2 regions of the Streptomyces sp. NPDC053474 genome follow, and region 1 is predicted to be linked to the other one. Evidence: predicted binding sites of a transcription regulator. Region 1 holds the regulator's gene; the other holds the start of a gene.
What was found. The regulator HspR, encoded in region 1, represses chaperone genes until heat shock. The targets are predictions, from matches to a motif close to TTGAGNNNNNNNNNCTCAA.
Positions count from the first base shown of each region.

Region 2: a site for HspR is predicted at 4,036-4,054, ahead of dnaK (molecular chaperone DnaK). Genes of this name have one in related genera too.

Region 1 is NZ_JBITXV010000002.1:262,268-269,987, reverse strand. It holds gene dnaK (molecular chaperone DnaK) at 1-1,640, shown strand, start outside; gene grpE (nucleotide exchange factor GrpE) at 1,640-2,386, shown strand; gene dnaJ (molecular chaperone DnaJ) at 2,507-3,694, shown strand; gene ACIG3E_RS04765 (heat shock protein transcriptional repressor HspR) at 3,699-4,154, shown strand; gene ACIG3E_RS04760 (hypothetical protein) at 4,395-4,901, shown strand; gene ACIG3E_RS04755 (LuxR C-terminal-related transcriptional regulator) at 5,118-6,167, opposite strand; gene ACIG3E_RS04750 (LuxR C-terminal-related transcriptional regulator) at 6,182-7,210, opposite strand; gene ACIG3E_RS04745 (hypothetical protein) at 7,713-7,720, shown strand, end outside.
Region 2 is NZ_JBITXV010000020.1:50,066-57,785, reverse strand. It holds gene ACIG3E_RS35360 (4a-hydroxytetrahydrobiopterin dehydratase) at 1-7, opposite strand, end outside; gene ACIG3E_RS35355 (ADP-ribosylglycohydrolase family protein) at 76-1,152, opposite strand; gene ACIG3E_RS35350 (helix-turn-helix domain-containing protein) at 1,207-2,082, shown strand; gene dnaK (molecular chaperone DnaK) at 2,093-3,985, opposite strand; gene ACIG3E_RS35340 (OsmC family peroxiredoxin) at 4,165-4,590, opposite strand; gene ACIG3E_RS35335 (DUF6345 domain-containing protein) at 5,242-6,873, shown strand; gene ACIG3E_RS35330 (amino acid permease) at 6,893-7,720, opposite strand, start outside.

The DNA of each region.
Region 1 (7,720 bases):
GGAAGGTCGACATCGACGACAAGAACTTCAACCCGCAGCAGATCAGCGCCTTCATCCTGCAGAAGCTGAAGCGCGACGCCGAGGCGTACCTGGGCGAGAAGGTCACGGACGCGGTCATCACCGTGCCCGCGTACTTCAACGACTCCGAGCGTCAGGCGACGAAGGAGGCCGGTGAGATCGCGGGTCTGAACGTCCTGCGCATTGTCAACGAGCCGACTGCCGCCGCCCTGGCCTACGGCCTCGACAAGGACGACCAGACCATTCTCGTCTTCGACCTCGGTGGCGGCACCTTCGACGTCTCGCTGCTCGAGATCGGCGACGGCGTCGTCGAGGTGAAGGCCACCAACGGCGACAACCACCTCGGTGGTGACGACTGGGACCAGCGCGTCGTCGACTACCTGGTCAAGCAGTTCGCCAACGGCCACGGCGTCGACCTGTCCAAGGACAAGATGGCGCTCCAGCGCCTGCGCGAGGCCGCCGAGAAGGCGAAGATCGAGCTCTCGTCCTCGACCGAGACGACGATCAACCTGCCCTACATCACGGCCTCCGCCGAGGGCCCGCTGCACCTGGACGAGAAGCTCACGCGCGCCCAGTTCCAGCAGCTCACGTCCGACCTCCTGGAGCGCTGCAAGACGCCGTTCCACAACGTCATCAAGGACGCGGGCATCCAGCTCTCCGAGATCGACCACGTCGTCCTCGTCGGCGGCTCCACCCGCATGCCCGCCGTCGCCGAGCTCGTCAAGGAGCTGACCGGCGGCAACGAGGCCAACAAGGGCGTGAACCCGGACGAGGTCGTCGCCATCGGCGCCGCCCTCCAGGCCGGTGTCCTCAAGGGCGAGGTCAAGGACGTCCTGCTCCTCGACGTGACCCCGCTGTCGCTTGGCATCGAGACCAAGGGCGGCATCATGACCAAGCTCATCGAGCGGAACACCACGATTCCGACGAAGCGCTCCGAGATCTTCACGACGGCCGAGGACAACCAGCCGTCCGTGCAGATCCAGGTCTACCAGGGCGAGCGCGAGATCGCGGCGTACAACAAGAAGCTCGGCATGTTCGAGCTGACCGGCCTGCCCCCGGCCCCGCGCGGCGTCCCGCAGATCGAGGTCTCCTTCGACATCGACGCCAACGGGATCATGCACGTGACCGCGAAGGACCTCGGCACGGGCAAGGAGCAGAAGATGACCGTCACCGGTGGCTCCTCGCTGCCGAAGGACGAGGTCAACCGCATGCGCGAAGAGGCCGAGAAGTACGCGGACGAGGACCACGCACGCCGCGAGGCCGCCGAGTCGCGCAACCAGGGCGAGCAGCTCGTCTACCAGACGGAGAAGTTCCTCAAGGACAACGAGGACAAGGTCCCCGGTGACGTCAAGACCGAGGTCGAGACGGCCGTCGCCGAGCTGAAGGAGAAGCTCAAGGGCGAGGACACCGCGGAGATCCGCACCGCCACGGAGAAGGTCGCCGCCGTCTCCCAGAAGCTGGGCCAGGCCATGTACGCCGACGCCCAGGCGGCGGGCGCCCCCGGTGCCGAAGGTGCCGCCCCGGGCGCCGAGGCGCCGAACATGTCCAAGGAAGACGACGTCGTGGACGCCGAGATCGTCGACGACGAGAAGCCCGGTGACGCGAAGGGCGGCGCTGCCTGATGACGGAGGAGACCCCGGGCTTCGGCGACGCCGAGCGGCCCGACGTCCCCTCCGGCGCCACCCCTGACGAAGCGGCGCCGCAGGCCGCCGAGCCCTCCAGCGAGGAGGGCCCGGCGGCCCCGGCCGGGGACGCAATGCGAGAAGCAGGACTGACGGCCCAGCTGGACCAGGCCCGCTCGGCGCTCAGCGAGCGCACCGCGGACCTCCAGCGGCTCCAGGCCGAGTACCAGAACTACCGCCGCCGCGTGGAGCGGGACAAGGTGACGGTGAAGGAGATCGCCTCGGCGAACCTCCTCACCGAGCTGCTCCCGACCCTCGACGACGTCGGCCGCGCGCGGGACCACGGCGAGCTGGTCGGCGGCTTCAAGTCGGTGGCCGAATCGCTGGAGACCGTCGTCGCCAAGATGGGCCTCCAGCAGTTCGGCAAGGAGGGCGAGCCCTTCGACCCGACGATCCACGAGGCCCTGATGCACAGCTACGCACCGGACGTCACGGAGACGACGTGCGTCGCGATCCTCCAGCCGGGGTATCGCATCGGCGAGCGCGTCATCCGTCCCGCCCGCGTGGCGGTGGCGGAGCCGCAGCCCGGCGCGCAGACGGTGAAGCCGGACGCGGCCGACGGCGCCGACGGCGAGGTCGAGACGCCCGCCGCCGCGGACCAGGCCGAGGCCAAGGACGCGGGCCAGCCCGCCGACCAGGCCGACAAGGCCGAGAACAAGGAGAACGGTGGCCCGGACAAGGGCTGACGTTGACACGGACGGCGACGTCGGCCGCGGCCGGGCCCCCGGCGACCATGATGGTCGCGGACCCGGCGTCGCGGTCGGCGTCGGCGTCGACCTGACGACGAGGAAGGAGGGACGTCGGGGATGAGCACCAAGGACTTCATCGAGAAGGACTTCTACAAGGTCCTCGGCGTCCCCAAGGACGCCACCGAAGCCGAGATCAAGAAGGCGTACCGGAAGCTCGCCCGCGAGAACCACCCGGACGCCAACAAGGGCAACGCGAAGGCCGAGGAGCGCTTCAAGGAGATCTCCGAGGCGAACGACGTCCTCGGCGACCCGAAGAAGCGCAAGGAGTACGACGAGGCCCGCGCGCTCTTCGGCAACGGCGGATTCAGGCCAGGCCCCGGAGCGGGCGGCGGCACGTTCAACTTCGACCTGGGCGACCTCTTCGGAGGCGGCGCCCCGGGCGGCGGTGGAGCGGGCGCCGGCGGCTTCGGCGGCGGCCTAGGTGACGTCTTCGGGGGCCTGTTCAACCGCGGCGGCGCGGGCACGGGGACGCGTACGCAGCCGCGCCGCGGCCAGGACATCGAGTCCGAGGTCACGCTGAGCTTCACGGAGGCGGTGGAGGGCGCGACGGTTCCGCTGCGCATGTCCTCGCAGGCCGCCTGCAAGGCGTGCTCGGGCACCGGCGACAAGAACGGCACGCCGCGCGTGTGCCCCACCTGTGTGGGCACGGGCCAGGTCTCCCGGGGCGGCGGTGGCGGGTTCTCCCTCACCGACCCCTGCGTGGACTGCAAGGGCCGCGGCCTGATCGCCGAGACGCCCTGCGAGGTGTGCCACGGCAGCGGCCGCGCGAAGTCGTCGCGGACGATGCAGGTGCGCATCCCGGCGGGCGTCAGCGACGGCCAGCGGATCCGCCTGCGCGGCAAGGGCGCTCCCGGTGAGCGCGGCGGCCCCGCGGGCGATCTGTACGTGGTCGTCCATGTGGACGCCCACCCGGTCTTCGGCCGCAGGGGCGAGAACCTCACGGTGACGGTCCCGGTGACCCTCTCCGAGGCCGCGCTCGGCGGCGAGGTGCGGGTGCCCACGCTCGGCGGCGTGCCCGTCACCCTGAAGCTGCCCCCGGGCACGCCGAACGGGCGCACGATGCGGGTGCGCGGCAAGGGCCCCGCCCGCAAGGACGGCACGCCCGGCGACCTGCTCGTCACGGTGGAGGTGTCCGTACCGACGACGCTGTCCCCCGAGGCGAAGGAAGCCCTGGAGGAGTACCGCAAGGCGACTGCGGATCTCGATCCGCGGGCAGAACTGTTCAAGGCCGCGAAGGGAGCGTGACCTCATGGAGCGGGACGGCCGCCGACGCAACCCGTATCAGCTGACGGACGAGACCCCGGTGTACGTCATCTCGGTGGCGGCCCAGCTCTCCGGTCTCCACCCCCAGACCCTGCGGCAGTACGACCGCCTGGGCCTGGTCTCGCCCGACCGCACCGCGGGCCGGGGCCGGCGGTACTCCGCCCGGGACATCGAGCTGCTCCGCACCGTCCAGCAGCTCTCCCAGGAGGAGGGCATCAACCTCGCGGGCATCAAGCGCATCATCGAGCTGGAGAACCAGGTCGCCGCGCTCCAGTCCCGGGTCGCCGAGCTGTCGGCGGCCGTCGAGGGCGCGGCCGCCGCGATGCAGCAGCGCGAGGCCCAGGTCCACGCCTCCTACCGCCGCGACCTGGTGCCGTACCAGGACGTGCAGCAGGCGAGCGCGCTCGTGGTGTGGCGACCGAAGAGGTCGCCGGAGCAGTAGCCCGCCGCGGTCCGGCACGCGAAGGCCGGGCGCCCGTACCCGAACGACTCGGGGGCGGGCGCCCGGCCTTCGTCGTGCCCGGAGTGACGGGAGGTGCGCACGTGGTGGGGGGAGAGAAACCGCTGGTCCGTGGGGGACGGGGCGCTCCGGCGAGGAGTCGCAGGGGAACGCTGGACGGCACGCCGCACTCCTATAGTTGGCAGGCTGTCGTGTTTCTTCCGCGGGAAAGCTGGATTCTCCATGGCCATGGTCGGGCTGTTCTGGATCGCCGAGGGCGATGTGTACGTGGGCTCGAAGCCGTCCGGGCTCGCTCCCGGGGTCCGGCTGACACCCGAGGGGGTGGCCGGGCTCGGGCACCAGCAGTCCGGCCTGTGGCTCTGGGACGACGTACGGGCGCTGAGCATCGAGGACGTCCCGGTGAAGTCGCTGAAGCGGCAGGTCGGGATGGTGGTGGACATGGCGCTCACGGTCGGGCTCGGCGGCGGTGAGGACGCGCCCTCGATGACCGTGTGCGTGGAGACCGCCGACCAGGAGGTCGAGCTGACCGCGTACGTGGCGGCGGCGTACGGCTACTCCCAGAAGGAGTACGACCTGTCCCGCGCCCTGCTCGCCCGGCTCACGGAGGGGGCCGCCACGCTGCTGACCACGCTGTCGGCGATGGCCGAGTGGGGGCGCTCGCACGAGGGCGGCACGCCGCGCCGCGAGCTGCGCGAGCGCCTGCTGCGGGAGTGGGCGGGTCAGGCGTAGGCGCCCGCTCCGCGGGGCGCGTGGCTGCCCCGGCCCGCCACGGAACGCGGCGGGCCGGAGCGCCTCAGGGAAGCGCGACCCCGCGGGGGGAGACCACAACAGAGCCGCTGCGGTCCTCACCATGCAGTGCCGCGCCCACGCTCCGCTACCGTCAACTTGTTGCGGTGCAAGGGGCGGGGGCGGGGGCAAGTAGCCGCAATTGCGGACGTTCGTGCCTCAGCGGGTACGGCCGGGGCCGCGGGATCCGCGAGGGCCGCCCGGGCCTGTGGGGCCGAGGAGGCCCGACTGGCCGATGCGGTAGCCGAGTTGGGTGCGGCCCGTGCTGCCGAGGACCTGGGCCAGCTTGGCGATGTGGACGCGTACGGTACGGACGTTCATGCCGAGGCGCTCGGCGATGCCCGCGTCGGTGAGGCCCTCGGTGAGCAGTTCGGCGATGGCGCGCTGGCGGGCGGTTATGCCGCCCCGCGCGGGCTGCGGCGCCGGGTGCGGGAACAGGGGCGTCGCCAGGCGCCACAGGCGGTCGAAGAGCGCGGCCAGATAACCGGCCAGGGCGGGCACGCGGATCTCCAGGGCCAGGGCGCGGTCCCGGTCGGCGGGGACGAAGGCGACGGCGCGGTCGAAGACGACGAGCTGGGCCGTGACCTCGCTCAGCGTGCGGACCTCCACGTCGCCCGCCAGCTCCTCGAAGCGGGCGAGCACGGGGAAGGCGTGCCGGGCCGTGTGCTGGTACAGGGTGCGCAGCCGGCAGCCGCGGGACAGCAGCGGCTGTTCGCGCGGCGGCGCCGCGCCCAGGTCCCAGACGCGGTGGAAGCCGCCGGGCTGCACGGTCAGGGCCTCGTTGGCGCAGGCGTCCGCGGCCCGGCAGACGGCGTCGGTGATCCGGGGCAGGCCCCTGAGCAGGGTGATCGCGGGCGGGCCAGCGGCCGGTGGGGAAGGTGCGGCCGTCTGCTCCGCCGCCGGGCGCGCGAGGGCGAGCAGCGGCTCGAACGCGGCGGTCAGCTCGGCCTCGCGGCGCCGTTCGTGCGCCACGTCCTCCTCGATGCCGCGCAGCAGCCGCAGCAGGGCGCGCGAGGGGGCGCTGGGCAGCAGCCACGCCATGTCGTCGAGGTCGGGGTGCAGGAGGCCGAAGTCGACGAGGCAGGGCGCGTGTTCCGCGTCCCGCGCGGGTACGCGGCGCTCGCGCAGGGCCCGGGCGTAGAGCGCGGCCCCCGCGGCGCACCACGTGTCGGCCCCGTGCGGGCGGTGGCGCTCGTCCCTCGGGGGCATGCCGGTCCTCCCGCTCACCGGCCGGGGGAGAAACGCCGTGAGGCATGGCGTTCGAGTATTCCGGACTGGCTGATGAGGAAGCCGAGTTGGGCCCGGCTCGTACTGCCGAGCACCTGCGCCACCTTGGCGATGTGGACGCGTACGGTACGGACGTTCAGATCCGTGCGCGTGGCGATTTCCGTGTCGGTGAGGCCTTCGGTGAGAAGGCGTGCGATCTCCAGCTGCACCGGTGAGATCGCCTTGTCGGGCAGCGGCGGGGCGTCTTCCCGGTACAGCGGCCGCGCGAGCCGCCAGAGAATGTCGAAGGCGCTCGCGACGTACGAGATGAGTGCGGGCGAGCGCACTTCGAAGGAGATCTCGCCGCCGGGGTCCGCCGGGATGAACGCGACGCGCCGGTCGAGGAGGATGAGACAGGGCGGGAGTTCGTCGAGCGTGCGGGCCTCGCCGTCGACGGCGGGCCCCAGCGGATGCGTCCGCGGCGGCGCGCCGCCGCGCGGCGGCCGGGCGAGGGTGCGCAGCTGCCCGCCGCGCGCGACGAACTCGGCCATGCGCCACGGCTCGTCGTGGGGCAGCAGGCGCGGTCGCGGGCCGCTGGGCTGGACCGCGAGCAGCTCCTCGCGGGCGTCGGCGAGGGCCTGCCGCACGGCCGTCCTGATCCTCGGTACGCCCTGGAGGACGGTGAGGTGCGCCGCCGCCGAGTCCGGGTCGGGAACCGGCTCGGCCAGGATGAGCGGCTCGAAGGCGGCCGCGAGCCGGGCGGCCCGGGCGCGGTGCCGTGCCACGCGCTGCTCGATGTCCTCAAGGAGCCGGGGCAGGGCCACGACGGGCGCGGCGGGCACCAGCCACGCCGGGTCGCCCGCCGGGTCCGCGCGCAGCAGGCCGAAGGGGCGCAGACAGTCGGCGTGGGCCGCGTCGGCGGGGACGCGGCCGTCGTGCAGGGCCCGGGCGTACAGGGCCCGTCCCTGCTCGCAGAGGTCGTCGGGGCCGTGCGGCGGGTGGGCCCAAGGGCCCGTGTCCGTCTCGCGCATCGCTCCGTCCGGCACGGCGCTCCCCTTGCTCCTCCCGCCGGTACGGCACGTGAGGGGCCATTGTCGCCAACGCGGCAACCGCCTTCAATGGCGGGGCGGCGGCAAGCCTGTGGCGGGGCGTCCCCCGGCCTGTCCGTCCCGCTCGCGTGCCACCGCGCGGCACGGACACCACCGGCGCCGGGGACCGGGCCTCGCGGCGCACCGGACGCGCGGGCGGCTCCATTGGTCGGTGCCGCCCTTGGGCTTATGGTGCAGAGAACGCGCCCGTGGAGCCGAGTGCCCGCGCGCGGAGAAAGGGGGGCAGGAGGGGAGGAGACCGGGCCGCGGGGATTTCCCCGCGCGACGTGAGCGCCCAGGGGGACCTCGTCGCGTAGGACGACCGGTTCGCGGAGCTGTGACCGTCACGGTGCTCCTGTCGGAACCCGTGAGCTCGCGGGGAGCGCGCCACGTGGTCCCGCTCTTCGTGGCCGACCGGACCCGAACGCCAACGGCCCCTGAACGGTGAGGTGATGGCGACATGGAGGC
Region 2 (7,720 bases), on a different contig from region 1:
GAGGCATGGCCGCGCTCCTTCCTTGGTGTCGGGGGTGCGCTGTCAGCCTGCCACAACGCGTCGCGGGCACGGCACTCAGCGGCGCGCGCATTCCGTCGCGAGGTCGTCCGCGAGCGCCGCGATCACCGCCCGGCCCTCGACGGCTTTCAGCCAGTCGGCCGGAAGGCCGTGGTCGCCGTGGAGCGCGCCGAGCAGATTGCCGCAGACCGAGCCGGTGGAGTCGCTGTCGCCCGAGTGGTTCACGGCAAGGGTCAGGGCGTCCTCGGCCCGGGGCGCGGCCAGGGCCGCGTACACCGCGATGGCGAGGGCCTCCTCGGCGATCCAGCCCGCGCCCAGGGACTCCACCCGGGCGGCGTCCGGCTCCCCCTCGGCGGCCAGGTCGACGGCGCGGGCGAGCGCGGTGGATGTCTCCTCGTGCCCGGGGTACCGGGCGAGCAGCCGCAGGGTGCGCAGGACCGCGCCCTCCAGCGAGTCCCCCGCGACCAGGTGCGCCACGATCGCGGCGAGCGCGCCCGCGGCGTAGGAGCCGGTGGGGTGGCCGTGGGTGATCCGCGCGCAGCGCGCGGCGAGCTCGAAGGCCCGCCCGGCGGGGGCGCGGGTGAGCCCGAAGGGCGCGGAACGCATGACGGTGCCGCAGCCCTTGGACTCCGGGTTGACCGGCCCGGGCGGCCCGAGCGGGGCGCGCGGGTCGGGCGCGTGCGCGTGGGCCAGGCCGCTGAGGCAGGCGTTGCCGGGCGCGCGGCGGGCGTAGAGCCAGGCCTCGGCGGCGAGGCCGCCGCGTGTCTGTGCCGCTGGGCCCGGCCGCTGCTGGGTGTCCAGCCAGCGCAGATACGCCTGAAGGACGAGCTGGGGCGCCGCGCCGCCGATGCCCTTGCGGCGCTCGCGCGCGTGGGCGGCCTCCAGGGCCTCCACGGTGAACAGCGTCATCTGGGTGTCGTCGCTGATCCGCCACACGCCGTCGGCGTCGGGCAGCGGGCCGGTCACGCCGCGCGGGCCGTGGGCGGCGCGGATGGCCGCCAGCGAGTCGAACTCGACGGCGTAGCCGAGCGCGTCACCGATCGCGCCGCCCAGCAGACAGCCGCGCACCCGTGCCCGGTAGCTGGCGGCGGCCTCCCACGACAGCGGGTCCCACGGGTTGTTCACGCCGGTCATGCACCACTCTTCTTCGCGTTCGCCATGCGGGGCTCCTCGATTACCGTCAGGGGTATGACAACTCTGGCTCCCGACAGGCGGAACGGCAAAGGCGGTGCCCCGCGCGCGGGCACGGCCTCCGAGGCGGGCACGGCCTCCGGGGCGGGCACGGCCTCCGAGGTGGGCGCGCTGCTGCGCGGCTGGCGCCAGGAGCGGCGCGTCAGCCAGCTGGAGCTGGCGCTGCGCGCGGATTCCTCGGCGCGGCACATCAGCTTCGTGGAGACGGGCCGCTCCAAGCCGAGCGAGGAGTTCGTCCTGAAGCTCGCCGAGCACCTGGACGTGCCCGTGCGCGAGCGCAACGCGCTGCTGCTCGCGGCCGGGTACGCGCCCCGCTTCCGGCAGACCCCGCTCGACGACCCGTCGATGGGCGCGCTGCGCGCGGGCCTTGAGCGGCTGCTCCAGGGCTACGAACCGTATCCGGCTTTGGTCGTCGACGCGACGTACGACGTGGTCGCCGCGAACCGCGGCATCGCCTCGCTCCTCGACGGCCTGCCCGAGCACCTGCTCGCGCCGCCCCTGAACGCGATGCGGCTCGTGCTGCACCCCGAGGGGCTCGCCCCGAGAATCCGCAACCTGCGGGAGTGGCGCGGGCATCTGCTGCACCAGATGGAGCGGCAGATCGCGCTCCAGCGCTCGGGCGCGCTGCGCGCCCTGTACGAGGAGGTGGCGGCCTACCCGGTCCTCGACCCGGGCGAGGACACGGCGGCGGACGGGCAGGTGCCGCACTTCGCGCTGCCGCTCAGGATCGAGCACGAGGGCCGGGTGCTGTCCTTCATCTCCTCGATCTCGACGTTCAACACGCCGATGGACGTGACCGTCGCCGAGCTGGCCGTCGAGACCCTGCTGCCCGCCGACCCGGCGACGGTCAAGTACCTCCAGGACCGGGGGTAGCCGGGCCCGCTCAGGAGGCGCCAGGACCGCCCTTCGTCCCGCTGTCGCCGCCCTTCCCGGCCTCCTCGTCGTCGACGATCTCCGCCTCGACCACGCCCTCGTCGGCGGGGTCCCGGGCGCCCGAGTCCTGGGGCGCCGCCGTGCTCCCGGCGGCGCCCGCGGCCGCGTACATGGCCTGCCCCATCCGCTGGCTGACCGCGGCGAGCTTCTCGGCACCCGCGCGGACGGCGTGGGTGTCGCCGCCGTCGAGGGTGCTCTTCAACTCGGCGGCGGCCGCCTCCACTTCGGCCTTGGTGTCGGCGGGGATCCGCTCGCCGTTCTCGCTCAGGAACCGCTCGGTCTGGTAGACGAGCTGCTCGGCCTGGTTGCGGGTCTCGGCGGCCTCGCGCCGCTTGCGGTCCTCCTCGGCGTACTGCTCGGCCTCGCGGACCATCCGGTCGATGTCGTCCTTGGGCAGCGCGGAGCCGCCCGTGACCGTCATGCGCTGCTCGCGCCCGGTGGCCTCGTCCTTCGCCGAGACGTGCATGATCCCGTCGGCGTCGATGTCGAAGGTGACCTCGATCTTGGGCACCCCGCGCGGCGCGGGCGGAAGTCCGGTCAGGTCGAAGACGCCGAGCTTCTTGTTGTACGCGGCGATCTCGCGCTCCCCCTGGAAGACCTGGATGCCGACCGAGGGCTGGTTGTCCTCGGCGGTGGAGAAGGTCTCCGAACGGCGCGTGGGGATGGTCGTGTTGCGCTCGATGAGCTTGGTCATGATGCCGCCCTTGGTCTCGATGCCGAGCGACAGCGGGGTCACGTCGAGCAGCAGGACGTCCTTGACGTCACCGCGGATCACGCCCGCCTGGAGCGCCGCGCCGAGGGCGACGACCTCGTCGGGATTGACGCCCTTGTGCGGGTCCTTGCCGGTCAGCTCCTTGACCAGGTCCGTGACCGCGGGCATGCGGGTGGAGCCGCCCACGAGGATGACGTGGTCGATCGCGGAGAGCTGGACGCCCGCGTCCTTGACCGCTTGGTGGAAGGGGCCCTTGCAGCGGTCGAGCAGATCCGCGGTGAGCTCCTGCAGCTGGACCCGGGTGAGCTTCTCGACGAGGTGCAGCGGCCCGTCCGCGGAGGCCGTGATGTAGGGCAGGTTGATGTCGGTCTCACCGGCCGAGGAGAGCTCGATCTTCGCCTTCTCCGCGCCCTCGCGCAGGCGTTGCAGCGCCATCTTGTCCCGGGCGAGGTCGATGCCGTACGCGTTCTTGAACTGCCTGACGAGGTGTTCGACGATGCGCTGGTCCCAGTCGTCGCCGCCGAGCCGCGTGTCGCCGTTGGTGGCCTTGACCTCGATGACGCCCTCGCCCATCTCCAGGAGCGACACGTCGAAGGTGCCGCCGCCGAGGTCGAAGACCAGGACGGTCTGGTCGTCGCCCTTGTCGAGGCCGTAGGCGAGCGCGGCCGCCGTCGGCTCGTTGACGATCCGCAGGACGTTGAGGCCCGCGATCCCGCCCGCCTCCTTGGTGGCCTGGCGCTGGGCGTCGTCGAAGTACGCGGGCACGGTGACCACGGCGTCGGTGACGTCCTCGCCGAGGTAGGCCTCGGCGTCCCGCTTGAGCTTCTGCAGCACGCGCGCGGACAGCTCCTGCGCGGTGTACCGGTGGCCGTCCACCGCGCCGCTCTCCGGGAAGCCCCAGGCCGGGTCGCCCATGTGGCGCTTGACGGAGCGCGCGGTGCGCTCCACGTTCGTCACCGCCTGGCGCTTGGCGACCTCCCCGACGAGCACGTCGCCGCTCTTGGCGAAGGCGACGACCGAGGGGGTGGTGCGGGCGCCCTCCGCGTTCGCGATGACGGTGGGCTCGCCGCCCTCCAGGACGGCGACCACGGAGTTGGTCGTGCCGAGATCGATGCCGACCGCACGTGCCATGTCCAACAACCCCTTCCGACGCGGTGACACTCCGCCCTCCAGCACAAAACTTGAGCGGGCTCTTGTCAATGCCGCGTACGGGGCCGTGCCCGGGAGGGCCCGGCGGGGGCTTCGGACACGACGAAGCCGCCGCCCCGGCGCGCGGGGTCGGCGGCTTCAACCGCGGTGCGGGCGGCGGGTCAGGCCAGCTTCGCCGACAGCGTGATGGTCGTGCCCGTGAGCGCCTGGCTGACCGGGCAGTTGGCCTTGGCGTTCTCGGCGGCGGCGGTGAAGGCCGCCTCGTCGAGGCCCGGCACCTCGCCCTCGACGGTGAGGTGGATGCCGGTGATGCCGGTGCCCGGCTGGAAGGTCACGTCGGCGGACGTGAAGAGCTTGGTGGGCGGGGTGCCCGCACCGGTCAGGCCGTGGGACAGCGCCATCGAGAAGCAGCTGGAGTGCGCGGCGGCGATGAGCTCCTCGGGGCTCGTCTTGCCGTTCGCCTCCTCGGCGCGGGACGGCCAGGACACGGCCTGCTGCCCGATGCCCGAGGAGTCGAAGGTCACCGTGCCGGAGCCCTCGGTCAGGCTGCCTTCCCAGACCGTGTGTGCGGAGCGCGTGGTAGCCACGATGCCAAATCCCTTCGGTGGAGTTCCGTGGCCTCCATCCGATCACACTCCGGAGGAAATCGCGGCGTACGGGGTCGGTACGGAGCCGTAAGAAGGATCACCCGGGAGGGGCCCGGCGGGCGCACACCACCGGCGCGCACCGAGCCTGACGCATCAACTGATCACCTACGTACCAAAGTTGCACTCGATGGGGGGAAAGTAAGCCCTCACCGAAACGAGCACGGAAGCCGCCCGGGAAGTCGACGCGGAAGCCGTCACACGAGAGCGGGCGCGGCCACCGTCGCGACAGCGGCGGCCGCGGGGCCCGCCGCGCACCGGCTCACCCTCGTCACCGGTGGCACGGCCGAGGGGTTCTCGACGCCTGCCTCGGCCGGTAGACGGCAAGTAGACAGCCTCCGTTTTCCGCCAACCGCGCGACCCCCTCACCGTGTTCGAGGGGGCCGCGCTGGTGCGCGGGGCCTGTCCGAAAAGGGCAGCGGCGAATGCCCTGGCCAGCGGGGCTGCAGGGGCGGCGCGGCACCCCCGTGGCGCGTTCCCTATGGCCGGAATGTCACCTGGGCAAGGCCCTCCGGCAGTGACACTTTTAGGCCCCCTCGACCGCGTGCGTCTCAGCCACGCGACGGGGAGAACCCAGGGGGTAAGGCCATGCGCATGATCTACACGGACCGCGGTCCGTCACCTCTCGAACCGGAGAAGCCCGGCGCGGCCGGGGAGCGGGACTCGACGCTCGGCCTGTGGGGGGCGTTCAGCGTCGAGAAGTTCGCCGACGCCTCACCGCTGTACTACACGCACGAGGACGCCCGCGGCTGGCTGGACTTCCTGCAGAGGTCCGCCGACCGCAACTTCTGGTTCGCCGACGCGGGCGTCCAGGTATGGGCGTACGAGGAGGCATTCGACAACTGGCAGGACCGCTACGGCATGGACGCGGTCTGCGCGGTGTACCACTCGGGCCACGGCACCATGGACGGCGACGGCGTCTTCATGGCACCGCTCGGCGCGGCCTGGGAGGGCCGCACCCGCGCGTACTCCAACCGGATGGCGCTCGGCAACGAGAAGGCACGGTATGTCTTCTGGTCCACGTGCTTCTCGCTGCGGGTCCTCGGCGGGCACTCGCCGATCCGCACCTGGGGCGGGCCCAACCTCGGCTTCCGCATGCTCTTCGGCTTCGAGACGACGAGCGTGGACAACCCGGACTACGGCAGCAAGTTCTGGGCGAAGTGGCAGTCCGGGCAGACGTTCGCCGAGGCCTGGCTGAACGCGAGCTGGGACATCTCCGTGCACCAGGCCCCGTCGGTGTGCGCGGTCGGCGCCACGCAGGCCGAGGCCGTGGACCGGCTCAACACCGAACGCTACCTCTACCGGCCCGCCGTGTCGGACGCCTGGTACGCCTGGCGCTGGTACTACGCCCGCGCCGCGCTCGCCGGGGAGCCGGTCGCGCTGCCGCAGGGCGCGCAGACGGTGCAGCTCGCGCCGCGCGAGCCGAGCGTCGAGCTGGCCGCGGCGGGCCGCATGGCCTCCTTCCCGGCCGCCGCTCTCGAAGAGGTGCAGGTCGACCACCAGGGCGTGCTGAGCGCCAGTTCCGGCGACCGCACGGTCTCGACAGGGCCCAAGGCGGTGCGCTGGGCGCGCCTGGCCGAGCCCAACCAGCGCAACACCACGGCGCTGCCCACCGAGCGGGCCGTCGAGCTGGCGCGGGCCTTCGCCGAAGAACACGCCGACGGCGCCGAACTGACCCTCGACGGCGTGCACGACCTGATGCAGAACTCCGGCACGAAGGACGGCTCGGAGATCGGCGCCCCCACCACCCTGGCCACGTACGTCACGTTCCGGCAGACCTTCGACGGAGTGCCGGTCATCACGCCGGACCGCGGCGTCATCCGGGTCGGCCTCGACAACGACGGCACGGTCGTGCGGGCGCAGCTGTCCACGCGGCAGGCCACGGGCGCCCGGCGAGAGCCGAGCAGCCAGGTCGCGCCGCCCGCGGCCGAGGGCGCGCGGGGCGCCGGGGCCCCGCCGCTCGCGGACCCGGACGAGGCGCTCGCCGCGGCGCGGCAGCGCCTCCTCGCCGAGCTCGCCGTGCGGGGCGCGGAGGACGGCGCCGACTACCCCGCGGCCCTGGCGTCGGAGCGGCAGCCCGAGGTCAGGGACGTGCCGGGCACGCGCCAGGTCGGCTACGAGATCGAGGGCAACGAGGCGTACCCCGCCGCCCGCAAGCTCATCGAGATCGGCCCCGAGGACGGCTTCAGGACCCGGCGCTGGGTGACGGCTCCGCTGGCGCGGTGACGCGTCGGGGCAGGACCCGCTAGGAGGGAGAGGGGAGGGCGGCCCGCTTCTTGCGGGCCGCCATCCACGCGTACACGGGGACGCCCGCGAAGAGGAACAGGACGCCCTGGTAGACGGCCGTGTACCCGGCGCCCGCGACCAGCCACATCGAGAAGCCGAACGCGGCCGAGGCGAGCACGGCGTCGCGCACCAGGCGCCCGGGGCGCACCCGCTCGCGCTGCCCCGAGGCCAGGAAGTAGAGCTGCGCGGCGGTGGCGAGGAGATAGGGCACGGTGGCCGTGAACGTCGTGACGAGCACGAGGACCTCGAAGACCCCGGAAGGCCCCGCCGTGTAGTTGTAGACGGTCAGGAGCGAGGCGAGGACCACGGTCACGAGGACGCCGACGGTGGGCACGCCGCGCCGCTTGGTGGCGAAGGCGCTCGGGAACAGGCCGTCCTTCGCGGCGGCGTACGGCGTCTGGGCGCTCAGGAGCGTCCAGCCGTTGAGCGCGCCGACCATGGACACGAGCGCGGCGACCGCGACGGCGGTGCCGCCCCAGGAGCCGCCGAACATCGCGTTCACGGCGTCGGTGAACGGCGCGGTGGAGCCGACGAGCTTGTCGTGCGCGACGGTGCCGAAGACGGCGAGGGTGCCGAGCAGATAGACGAGGGCGGCGCCGAGCGTGCCGAGGACGGTGGCGCGGCCGACGTTGCGCCGCGGGTCGCGCACCTCGCCCGCGCTGACGGCGGCGGACTCCACGCCCAGGTAGGAGAAGAGCAGGATGGCGGCGGAGGCGGAGACCGCGCCGAGCGCGCCGTCGTCGCTCGCGCGAAACGGCCCGAGGTTCGCCGGGTCGAAGAAGAAGAG